2 linked regions of the Magnetospirillum sp. XM-1 genome follow. The protein of the gene in region 1 interacts with the protein of each later gene in a pairwise test. Links are inferred from orthologs where the notes say so. Each region holds a gene or a part of one and is shown on either strand. Other genes may lie near its edges. The genes, in order: trkA and ptsN.

Region 1 (6,072 bases):
CGCCCACGAGATCAAGAACCCACTGACCCCGATCCTGCTCTCGGCCGAGCGGCTGAAACGCAAGTATCTCAAAGAGATACAGAACGATCCTGAGACCTACGTCAATCTGGTGGAAACCATCGTCCGCCAGGTGGGCGACATCGGCCGCATGGTGGACGAGTTCTCGTCCTTCGCCCGCATGCCGGCGCCGCAGATCAAGCCGGACGACCTGAACGACATCTGCCGCCAGGCGGTGTTCCTGCAAAAGACCGGCAATCCCGACGTGGAGTTCGTCCACCAATTGCCCGAGGGCAAGGTGCCGTTGATGTGCGACGGCCGCCTGATCGGCCAGGCGCTGACCAACCTGTTGAAGAACGCGGTGGAGGCCATCCACGGCCGCGACGACCCCGAGGCGCCCCGCGGCCGGGTGGCGCTCAGCCTCGTCGCCCAGGACGAACGGCTGGTGGTGACGGTGGAGGACAACGGCAAGGGCCTGCCCACCGAGAACCGGGAGCGGCTGACCGAACCCTACGTCACCACGCGCAGCAAAGGCACCGGCCTGGGGCTGGCCATCGTCAAGAAGATCATGGAAGACCACGGCGGTGATCTGTATCTTGAGGATGCGCCAGGGGGAGGCGCGCGGATCGGGCTGGTCTTCCCGCTCTCCGAACAGCCGCAACAGTTTCAGGCAAACGGCGACACCACGGTAACCCATGGCGCATGACATCCTGATCGTCGACGACGAGGCCGATATCCGCGCCTTGATCGCCGGCATCCTCGAGGACGAGGGGCACAACACCCGCGAGGCCGCCAATTCGGACGAGGCCCTGGAGGGGATACGCGCCCGGCGGCCCAATCTGGTGATCCAGGACATCTGGCTGCAGGGCTCGCGCCTGGACGGCCTGGAGGTGCTGGACGCCGTCAAGCACGACCATCCGGAAGTGCCGGTGGTGATGATCTCGGGGCACGGCAACATCGAGACCGCCGTGCAGGCCATCAAGCAGGGCGCCTACGACTTCATCGAGAAGCCGTTCAAGGCCGACCGCCTGCTCCTGGTGGTGGAGCGCGCCATCGAGGCCGCCCGGCTGCGGCGCGAGAACGAGGAGCTGAAGCTCCGTTCCGGTTCCGCCGGCGAACTGGTCGGTGGCGCGCTCGGCGTCATGCAGGTGCGCCAGGCCATCGAGAAGGTGGCGCCCACCAATTCCCGCGTGCTGATCACCGGTCCGGCCGGTTCGGGCAAGGAAATCGTGGCGCGGCAAATTCACGCCCGCTCGCGCCGGGCCGAGGGGCCGTTCGTGGTCCTGAACTGCGCCGCCATGCACCCCGACCGCATGGAGATGGAGCTGTTCGGCACCGAGCACGGGCTGGACGGTCCCGATTCCCCGCGCAAGATCGGCACCTTCGAACAGGCCCATGGCGGCACCCTGCTGCTGGACGAAGTGGCCGACATGCCGCTGGAAACCCAGGGCAAGATCGTCCGCGTCCTCCAAGACCAGATGTTCGAGCGGGTAGGGGGCGGCAAGAGGGTCGAGGTGGACGTGCGCGTCATCGCGTCCACCAACCGCGACCTGCAAGCCGAGATGAATGCCGGGCATTTCCGCGAGGATCTGTACTACCGCCTCAACGTGGTGCCGGTGAAGATGCCGGCCCTTCGCGACCGGCGCGAGGACATTCCCGCCCTGGCGCGCCACTTCATGGCGCTTGCCGCAGCCGCCGCCGGCGTGCAGCCCCGGGTGGTGGGCGAGGACGCCCTGGCGGCGCTGCAGGCCTATGACTGGCCGGGCAACGTGCGCCAGCTCAGAAACGTCATGGACTGGCTGCTGATCATGGCGCCGGGCGACGCGCGTGAGCCCATCCGCGCCGACATGCTGCCCGGCGAGATCGGCGCCATCACGCCGGCGGTTCTGCGCTGGGACAAATCGAGCGAGATCATGACCCTGCCGCTGCGCGAGGCGCGCGAGCTGTTCGAGCGGGAATACCTGCTGGCCCAGGTCAACCGGTTCGCCGGCAACATCTCGCGCACCTCGGCCTTCGTCGGCATGGAACGTTCCGCCCTTCACCGCAAGCTCAAGCTGCTTGGCGTCAACACGGACGAAAAGAAATGAAGGTCATAGTCTGCGGCGCCGGTCAGGTCGGCTTCAACATCGCCCACTATCTGGCGGGCGAGAACAACGACGTCACCATCATCGACCAGCGGCCCGAGCTGATCCGCAAGGTCAGCGACACGCTCGACGTCCAGGTGGTGCTGGGCTTCGCCTCCCATCCGGCGGTGCTGGAACAGGCGGGCGCCGGCGACGCCGACATGATCATCGCGGTGACCGCCGCCGACGAGGTCAACATGGTCGCCTGCCAGGTGGCGCACTCGCTGTTCAACGTGCCGACCAAGATCGCCCGCGTGCGCAGCCAGAGCTATCTGGCCCCCATCTGGGCCAACCTGTTCTCGCGCGAGCATCTGCCCATCGACGTCATCATCAGCCCCGAGATCGAGGTGGCCCGCGCCATCACCAAGCGGCTGCAGGTGCCGGGCGCCATCGACGTCATTCCGCTGGTGGGCGACAAGGTCCGCCTGATCGGGGTGCGCTGCACCGAGAACTGCCCGCTGATCAACACGCCTTTGCGCCAGCTCACCGTGCTGTTCCCGGACCTCGCCATCGTCATCATCGGCATCGTGCGCGACGGCAAGGCCATCGTGCCCACCTCCGAGGACCAGATGCTGGAGGGCGACGAGGTCTATTTCGTCGTCGATACGGCCCATGTGGACCGGGCGCTGACCGCTTTCGGCCGCGAGGACCAGGAAGCGCGGCGCATCGTCATCTTCGGCGGCGGCAATATCGGCCTGTTCCTGGCCCAGCAGCTGGAAGCGGCCCGGCCCGGCACCTCCATCAAGATCATCGAGTCCAACAAGGAGCGCGCCGAGTTCGTCGCCAAGGCGGTGGGCCACACCGTGGTGATCCACGGCGACGCGCTCGACCCGGAAATCCTTGAGGAAGCCTCGGTGGGCGCCGCCGAGGCGGTGGTGGCCGTCACCAACGACGACGAGACCAACATCCTGTCGGGCCTGTTGGCCAAGCGCTACGGCTGTCGCCGCACCATGGCGCTGATCAACAAGACCACCTACAACTCGCTGGTGGCGCCGCTGGGCATCGACGTCGCGGTCAATCCCCGCGCCATCACCGTATCCAACATCCTCCAGCATGTGCGCCGGGGCCGCATCCACGCCGTCCACTCCCTGCACGAGGGCTTCGGCGAGCTGATCGAGGCCGACGCGCTGGAAACCTCGTCCCTGGTGGGCAAGCCGCTCAGGGACGTCAAGCTGCCGTCGGGCGTGCTGCTGGGCGCGGTGGTCCATGACGGCAAGGTGGTCAGCCCGCGCGGCAGCACGGTGATCCATCCCGGCGACCGCGTCATCCTGTTCGCCACCGCCGACGCGGTGAAGAAGGTGGAAAAGATGTTCTCGGTCCGGCTGGAATATTTCTGATGCCCGGATTGCCGCTGCCCCGCCCCTCGGCGGTGATTTTCGACTGGGACAACACCCTGGTGGATTCCTGGGTGTGCATCCAGGAATCCTACAACATGACCTTCCGCCATTTCGGCATGCCGGAATGGAGTCTGGACGAGACCCGCGAAAGGGTCGCCGCCTCCATGCGCGATTCCTTCCCCGCCATGTTCGGCGAGCGCTGGCCCGAGGCCCGCGACGTCTTCACCAAAAGCTTCGAGTCCATTCACCTCGACTATCTCAACCCGCTGCCCGGCGCGTCCGAGATGCTGGGCGCGCTTCGGGCCGAGGGAGTGGTGCTGGCGGTGGTCAGCAACAAGCGCGGCGGCTTTTTGCGCAAGGAAGCCGAGATCATGGGCTGGAGCGGCCATTTCGTCCGTCTGGTGGGCGCCGACGACGCCGAGGCCGACAAGCCGGCCGCAGCACCCGTCCATCTCGCCCTGTCCGGAACCGGCATCGAGGCCGGACGCCATGTGTGGTTCGTGGGCGATTCGCCCATCGACACCCACTGCGCCGTCAACGCCGGTTGCACCCCCATCCTGATGCGGCCCCAATCCCCGGCCGAAGGCGAGTTCGCCCATCCGCCCGCCCGCTTCCTGCGGGCCTGCATGGACCTCGTCCATCTTGTCCGAGAACTATAGGTTCCCATCTGTTGGAAATGGTGGTAACGACAAGGGTTCAACGGGGTAGGTGCCCAGCCGCACTCCAATAATCAAGATCGGCCAATAAGAACGGATTCCAATCATGTCCGCCGAAAAATCGCAAAATGTGCAGGATGTGTTCCTCAACTACATCCGCAAGAACAAGACGCCCGTCACCATCTTCCTGGTCAACGGCGTGAAGCTTCAGGGTATCGTCACCTGGTTCGACAACTTCTCGGTGCTGCTGCGCCGCGACGGTCATACCCAACTGGTGTACAAGCACGCCATCTCGACGGTGATGCCGTCGACCCCCATCTCTCTGTTCGAGCCTCCGATCAAGGAAAACGGCGAAGAATAGGTGGGAGAAACCGGTTCCACACAGGCGGCGCCCAGCCGCGCCATGGTGATCCACCCCGCCTTCAAGGGCGGGGATGGTTCCCGTCTGCCTGAAGCCCGCCTCGCCGAGGCGGTCGGGCTGGCCGGAGCCATCGATCTCGACATCGTCGCCGCCGAGGCGGTCAACGTCGCCAAGGTCCGCCCGGCCACCCTGATGGGCAAGGGCGCGGTGGAGCGTCTGGCCGAACTGGTCAAGGAATGCGAGGTCGATCTGGCGGTGGTGGACGGCCATCTGTCGCCGGTGCAGCAGCGCAATCTGGAAAAGGCCTGGGGCTGCAAGGTCATCGACCGCACCGGCCTGATTCTCGAAATTTTCGGCGCAAGGGCGCGGACCCGCGAGGGCACGCTGCAGGTGGAACTGGCGGCACTTTCGTACCAGCGCTCGCGGCTGGTGCGGTCCTGGACCCACCTGGAACGCCAGCGGGGCGGCTTCGGCTTTCTGGGCGGCCCCGGCGAGACCCAGATCGAGGCTGACCGCCGCATGATCGGCGAGCGCATCGTCAAGCTGGAGCGCGAGCTGGAAGACGTCAAGCGCACCCGCGAGCTGCACCGCAAGGCGCGGCGCAAGGTGCCCTATCCCATCGTCGCCCTGGTGGGCTACACCAATGCCGGCAAGTCGACGCTGTTCAACCAGCTGACCCGGGCCGAGGTGATGGCCAAGGATATGCTGTTCGCCACGCTGGACCCCACCATGCGCACCCTGGTGCTGCCGTCGGGGCGCAAGATCATCCTGTCGGACACGGTGGGCTTCATCTCCGACCTGCCGCACGAACTGGTCGCCGCCTTCCGCGCCACCCTGGAGGAGGTGCTGGAGGCCGACGTGGTGGTGCATGTGCGCGACGTCTCCCACCCCGACACCGAGGCCCAGGCCGCCGACGTGGATACCGTGCTCCGCGAGCTGGGGCTGTCCGAGGTGGTGGACCGCGGGCTGGTCGAGGCGCTGAACAAGATCGATCTGCTGGACGAGCAGGGCCGCGAGGAAGTGCTGAACCAGGCCAAGCGCCGCGACGGCGCCATGGCGCTGTCGGCGGTGACCGGCGAGGGCGTCGACGACCTGCTGGCCGAGCTGGACCGCCGCCTGGGCGCGGCGCGCGAAACCCTGGACGTGGCACTGCCGCTGTCCGACGGCGCTTCCATCGCCTGGCTCTACAGCCATGGCGAGGTGGTGGCCCGGCGCGACGACGAGGCGCAGGCCTTCATGCGGGTCAGGCTCGACCCCGCCGACGTCAAGCGCTTTCACCAGCGCAAGGCCGGGGGCAGGGGGGCATGATGGATTTCGACAAGGTGGCCTCCATCATCACCGAAACGGCGGCCGAGGAGATCCTGCCCCGCTTCAACCACCTGTCGGCCGGCCAGATTCGCGAGAAGCGGCCGGGCGAGCTGGTCACCGAGGCCGATACCGAGGCCGAGCGGGTGATGACCCGCCGGCTGCGCGAGCTGATTCCCGGTGCGGGCGTGGTGGGCGAGGAGGCGGTGGCCGCCGACCCCGCCCTGCTGCGGCTGCTGGAAGGCGAGGGAGCCGTCTGGATCATCGATCCGGTGGACGGCACCGCCAATTTC
Region 2 (6,035 bases), 1.7 Mb from region 1 along the record:
ACCCCCACCGACACCTTCACCGCCACCGAAAGCCTGGAATACTGGGAACTGAAGAAGATGGCGGTCCTGCGCGGCGACGCCGTCGCCACCCAGCCGGGCGAGAAGACGCTGAAGGGCGACGTGCTGACCGCCCACTTCAAGGACAAGTCCGCCACGCCGTCCAAGCCGGGCGCCAAGCCGGCCCAGGCCGGCACCGCCAAGCCGGGACAGGCCGGCCAGCAATCGGGCGGCGACGGCAACGGCCTGGAACTGCAGCGCGCCGACGCCTACGGCCACGTGGTGATCCTGTCCAAGAGCGAGACGGTGACCGGCGAGAGGGGCGACTACGACGCCGAAACCGGTATCGCCACCGTCACAGGTTCGGTTAAGATCAGCCGCGAAGGCGGCAACCAGCTGGAAGGGGGATGGGCGCACGTGAACCTCAACACCGGGGTCAGCAAGCTGTTCCCCACCGCCGCCGGCGCCGCCGAAAGCGGGCAGAGGGTTCAGGGCCTGTTCATTCCGCAGAAAAAGGGCGATAAGGGCGATAAGAGCGAGCCGCCGGGCAAGGCGGGCTTCGTCGGCAATGTGCCGGCGTCCGGATCGGGGGGACGATGAAAAGCACCAAGCCAGCCTCGCCTTTTACCGCCGGCGGCGCCACCGTCTCCGGACCGCGTCTGGTGGCCGACAATCCCGGCTTGGTGGCCCGCAACCTGGGCAAGAGCTTCAAGGGCCGCCCGGTGCTGCGCGACGTCTCCATCTCGGTGCAGCGGGGCGAGGCGGTGGGCCTGCTGGGTCCCAACGGCGCCGGCAAGACCACCTGCTTTTACTGCATCACCGGCCTGATCAATCCCGATGTCGGCGCGATCCTGCTGGACGGCACCGAGATCACCGACCTGCCCATGTACCGCCGCGCCCGGCTCGGCATCGGCTATCTGCCGCAGGAGGCCTCGATCTTCAGAGGGCTTTCGGTGGAAGGCAACATCATGGCGGTGCTGGAAGTGGTCGAGGCCGATTCCGAGCGCCGCCAGCACGACCTGGAAAGCCTGCTGGCCGAGTTCTCCATCAGCCATCTGCGCCGGGCGCCCGCCATGGCGCTGTCGGGCGGCGAGCGCCGCCGCGTCGAGATCGCCCGCGCCCTGGCGTGTCGTCCCCACTTCATCCTGCTGGACGAACCGCTGGCCGGCATCGACCCCATCGCCGTGTCGGACATCCGCGATCTGGTGGCCCACCTCAAGCACCGCGGCATCGGGGTGCTGATCACCGATCACAATGTGCGCGAGACCCTGGACCTCATCGACCGCGCCTACATCCTGCACGACGGCGCGGTGCTGATGGAGGGCCGCCCCGCCGAGATCGTCGCCCACGAAGGAGTGCGGCGCGTCTATCTCGGCGAGCGGTTCAGCATGTAACGCCCCGCCATGGCCATCGGTCCCAGGCTTGATATCCGCCAGACCCAGTCTCTGGTGATGACGCCGCAATTGCAGCAGGCGATCAAGCTGCTGCAATTGTCCAATTTCGAGCTGGCCGCCTTCATCGATCAGGAACTGGAGCGCAACCCGCTTCTGGAGCGGGAAGAAGGCGAGCGGGGACTCGAGCCCGCCGAGCCCAAGGCCGACGCCGCCGACCTGCCCGTCCTCGATTCCGCCCCCGCCGAACCCCCGTTGCTGGACGGCATGACCGCCGGCTCGGCCGAGGACGGCATGGACGTGGACTACGACAACACCTTCAACAACGACAGCGCGTCCGACGCCGTCCAGGACGAATCGCTCGGCCAGTGGGGCAACGTCAACGGCGGCGGCGGCGGCTTCGACGACGGCGAATCCAGCCTGGAACAGATGACGGCCGGCGAGATCAGCTTACGCGACCATCTGGCCGCCCAGGTCAGCATGGACATTCCCGTCCCCGCCGACCGCCTGATCGCGCTGCATCTCATCGAGATGCTGGACGAGGCGGGCTACCTGATCGGCGACCTGGACGAACTGGCGGAAAAGCTGGGCTGTTCGCGCCAGCATGTGGAAGTGGTGCTGAAACGCGTCCAGGGCTTCGATCCCGTCGGCGTCTTCGCCCGCTCCCTCAAGGAATGCCTGGGTCTGCAGCTGGCTGAGAAGAACCGCCTGGACCCCGCCATGCAGGCGCTGCTGGACAATCTGGAGCTGCTGGCCCGGCGCGACCTGCCCGGCCTGATGCGGGTCTGCGGCGTCGACGCCGAGGACCTGGCCGAGATGATCTCCGAGATCAAGGCGCTGGACCCCAAGCCGGCGCTGGCCTTCGACCACGTGGTGGCCCAGCCGGTCACCCCCGACGTGCTGATGCGCCGCACCCAGGACGGCGCCTGGGTGGTGGAGCTGAATTCCGACACCCTGCCCCGCGTGCTGGTCAACACCCGCTACTATTCCAAGATCGCCGGCGCGGCCAAGAGCAAGGACGACAAGACCTACATCTCCGAGCGCTTCCAGTCGGCCAACTGGCTGGTGAAGTCGCTGCACCAGCGCGCCACCACCATCCTCAAGGTGGCCACCGAGATCGTCCGCCAGCAGGACGCCTTCTTCCGCTTAGGGGTCCAGCACCTGCGGCCCTTGGTGCTGCGCGACATCGCGACCGCCATCTCCATGCACGAAAGCACGGTCAGCCGCGTCACCTCGAACAAGTACATCGCCACGCCCAGGGGCATCTACGAGCTGAAGTACTTCTTCACCCAGGCCATCAGCTCGGCCGACGGCGGCGACGCCCATTCGGCCGAGGCGGTGCGCCACCGCATCAAGGCGCTGATCGATGCCGAGGGCAAGAGCGTGCTGTCCGACGATTCCATCGTCGACGCGCTCAAGGCCGAAGGCATCGACATCGCCCGCCGGACGGTGGCAAAATACAGGGAAGCCATGAACATCGGCTCGTCGGTCCAGCGCCGGCGCGAGAAGTCGCTGGGCATGTGATCGGCCCTGCCGTCCGCCATGCTTGACTTCGGACAAGTCGGGGCCTATTTTCCGCCCGCCCCGTGGGAAAGACGGGACGGGGAAGTTGGCGCGGTAGAGTGGATCCCGCGCCCGTTATGTGAAGACCCAGCGGAACCAGGCGTTCCGCGCTCATAGGGTGGATTCATGGAAATCACCGATCTGATCAGCCCGGCCGCCGTCATTCCGAATCTGCGCGCGACGTCCAAGAAGCAGGCGCTGCAGGACCTGGCCAAGAAGGCTGCCGAGATTACCGGCCTGCACGAGCGGGCCATCTTCGACGTGCTGCTGGAGCGCGAGCGTCTGGGGACCACCGGCGTCGGCAACGGCATCGCCATCCCCCACGGCAAGCTGCCGGCCATGGAGCGCCTGTACGGCGTCTTCGCGCGGCTGGAAAAGCCCATCGCCTTCGAGTCCATCGACGAACAGCCGGTGGACCTGATCTTCCTGCTGCTGGCCCCCGAATCCGCCGGCGCCGACCACCTGAAGGCCCTGGCCCGGGTATCGCGCCTGCTGCGCGACAAGGGCGTGTGCGAGAAGCTGCGCGGCACCGACAACGCCGACGCCCTCTACGCCCTGCTGACCGAAAGCCCGGCCAGCCGGGCGGCGTGATTTCGCGTCGCCGCCATGCCGTCATGCCCGGACTTGTTCCGGGCATCCACGGTGCGGGCCGCGTTATCCATCATTCCGGACGCCTTCGTGCGACGCAGCGTGGATGGCCGGGTCAAGCCCGGCCATGACGACGGAATGCTTTCGCACCCATTTTTGACTCGTCTTACCCAATCCGAGACATCCGTCTCGGATTGGGGACAAATAAGCCAAAGCCCGCGCGCCGGGCCGCCCCTAGCGCGGGCTTTTCCTTAGATCTTCCTGCGAAAAAGTACACTGAGCGTAGCGAAGGACTTTTTCGCAAGCGTGCTAATGCACGCTCATGGGCTCCATCTCGTGCTGGACGATGGCGGCGAAGGCGGTGTCGCGCGACGGCGCCGCGCCGATCACCGTGCCGTCGGCGGCATGAATGGACCAGCCGCCCTGCCCGCCATTGTCCTCGTGCTTGAAATAGGCGACGGCTGGCATGCCCCAGTTGAGGAAATCGGTGGCGCTCATCAGGTGATGGCCCATGATGGAGTTTCTGTTATCCGTGGTCTTCATGTTCAGACCTCCCTCTTATGGCCGGTTCTGGCCCGGGATGACACCGGCGAGGCTTCGTCGGCGGAAACGGTGATGGTGTGGGGCGCCTCGCCCGCCCGTCCGATGGGAATGGTGCGGACCTTGGGCTCGGGCACCCGGCGGATCAGGTCGACGTGCAGCAGGCCGTTGTCCAAGGACGCGCCCATGACTTCCATGCCGTCGGCCAGCAGGAAGGCGCGCTGGAACTGGCGCGACGCGATGCCGCGATGGATGAAGATGCGGCTGCCCTCGTCATCGGCCTGACGCCCGCGGATGACCAGCTGATTGTCCTCGAGCGCCACGGACAGGTCGTCCCACGAGAACCCGGCCACCGCCAGCGTGATGCGCAGGCCGTTCTCGGAAATCTGTTCGATGTTGTAGGGCGGATAGCCCTCGGGCGAGGTTTTGGAGATGCGGTCGAGCAGCCGGTCGAAATGATCGAAGCCGAGCAGCAGCGGGGAATTGAACGCGGACAAACGGGACATGATCTTCGTTCTCCTCGGGCATGAGCGAGTACGCCAAGGAAGGGCCCGTCATCGGCACCCTTCATCATATTATCTTGGGGGGAATTAAAGGATCGTCAAGCGAAGCGGTATTTTCACCCGGCGTCCCATAGCATCAAGCCGTGAATCCGCACCGTATCCACTCTCGTCATGCCCGGACTTGTTCCGGGCATCCACGTGGATGCCCGGGTCGAGCCCGGCCATGACGCAAAGAGATGATCCGGATTTGACGCAAGACGATCTCGGGAGAAAACAGACTCTCACCCGCCCTTCCTGAGCCCGCTCACCAGATCGACGTAATCGTGCTCGACATCGGGCGAGATCAGGCCGTGGCGGATCAGGAAGTCGATGATCACCAGATTGACGTTGAACTTGAACTCGTCGGTGTCCTTGACCAGACGGGCCACCTCGGCCACCGGCATCAGGGTGAAGCCCTGCAGCTCGCCGTCGGTGTTGCGCGGCGTGAAGCTCTCGGGGACCTCCAGGTCGTAGCAGAACATCACGTCGGGCTTGAGGCCCCACTCATCCTCGAGGCAATAGGAGACCACGCCGACGGGGCGCGCGGTGGCGGCCAGCGCCGCCGGAATGTCGGCCTCCTCGGCCGCTTCCTTGATCAGGTTGTCGGCCAGTGACAGGTCGCTGGGCTGGCCGCCGGCCACCATGTTGTCCAGCTTGCCCGGCGCCACGCTCTTGTCCTTGGCGCGGCGGCCGATCCACAGGTGAAGGCCGTCGGGACGGCGCACCATTCCGTTGACGTGGACGCCATAGGCGCGGATGCCGAACAGGCTGACCACGCCCCGGTCGATGCTCATCAGGGCCGGATCGCCGAAGCGGGCCGAGACCCGGTAGCGCTCGCCCCGCAATTTCGGCGTGCCCCAATCCTCGGCCAGTTCGCGGGCCACCTCGTCGATGGCGTTGCTGCGCGCCTCTGGCGTGGCCAGCGCCGGATGGAGGCTGACGCCTTCGATGGACACCCGGAAGGCCTCGGGAAAGGCGGCGAGGCGCTGGGCCACGTCGTGGCGGACCCAGCCGATCCACTTGCCCTCCACCGAGAACGGCCGGAACTTGGCCAGGTCGTGGCGGTTGCAGACGCGGATGTGGTCGAGGAAGGCCATGATACGGGCTCCGGCGGAGGATGCGACAGGGTGCAGAAGCCGCCCGCAAAGGTCAAGGGCGCCTACTGTTTAAGAAATGTTCATATGGGGCGACCACCCTCTATTCTCGTTGCGGGAAAAGCGGTAAAAGAGACGCATGAGGACCCTTTACCATCACCCGCTCTGCCCCTTCTCGCGCCTCGTGCGCGTCGTGCTCGCCGAGAAGAAGCTGGATTTCGAGCCCCAGATCGAAAAGACCTGGGAGCGTCGGCCCGAGTTCCTCGCCCTCAATCCGGCGGGCCAGCTGCCCGTGCTGGTCGAGGACGACGGCTCCGCCC

What was found.
Region 2: the proteins of trkA (region 1) and ptsN interact in binary tests that used the Escherichia coli proteins (3 or more experiments, as listed by UniProt). The link is inferred for Magnetospirillum sp. XM-1 from one-to-one orthologs.

Annotation. Positions count from the first base shown.
Region 1 is NZ_LN997848.1:3,128,726-3,134,797, forward strand. What follows is about bases 1,270-4,268. They hold trkA (Trk system potassium transporter TrkA), read left to right. Parts: upstream 1,270-2,080; coding sequence 2,081-3,457; downstream 3,458-4,268. Other genes in these bases: XM1_RS14465 (sigma-54 dependent transcriptional regulator), read left to right, coding at 1,270-2,084; XM1_RS14475 (HAD family hydrolase), read left to right, coding at 3,457-4,116; hfq (RNA chaperone Hfq), read left to right, coding at 4,220-4,268. Outside these bases: XM1_RS14460 (PAS domain-containing sensor histidine kinase), read left to right, coding at 1-703; more of XM1_RS14465, read left to right, coding at 693-1,269; more of hfq, read left to right, coding at 4,269-4,474; GTPase HflX, read left to right, coding at 4,475-5,782; XM1_RS14490 (inositol monophosphatase), read left to right, coding at 5,779-6,072. UniProt on the Escherichia coli protein: Part of the constitutive potassium transport systems TrkG and TrkH. May regulate the transport activity of TrkG and TrkH systems. Binds to NAD(+) and NADH.
Region 2 is NZ_LN997848.1:1,380,819-1,386,853, reverse strand. The notes cover bases 1,848-4,809. They hold ptsN (PTS IIA-like nitrogen regulatory protein PtsN), read left to right. Parts: upstream 1,848-3,077; coding sequence 3,078-3,542; downstream 3,543-4,809. Other genes in these bases: XM1_RS06595 (Hsp20 family protein), read right to left, coding at 4,085-4,585; XM1_RS06600 (DUF1150 family protein), read right to left, coding at 3,849-4,082; rpoN (RNA polymerase factor sigma-54), read left to right, coding at 1,848-2,912. Outside these bases: XM1_RS06620 (LptA/OstA family protein), read left to right, coding at 1-597; lptB (LPS export ABC transporter ATP-binding protein), read left to right, coding at 594-1,391; more of rpoN, read left to right, coding at 1,401-1,847; XM1_RS06590 (DUF4743 domain-containing protein), read right to left, coding at 4,864-5,718; XM1_RS06585 (glutathione S-transferase family protein), read left to right, coding at 5,855-6,035. UniProt on the Escherichia coli protein: Seems to have a role in regulating nitrogen assimilation.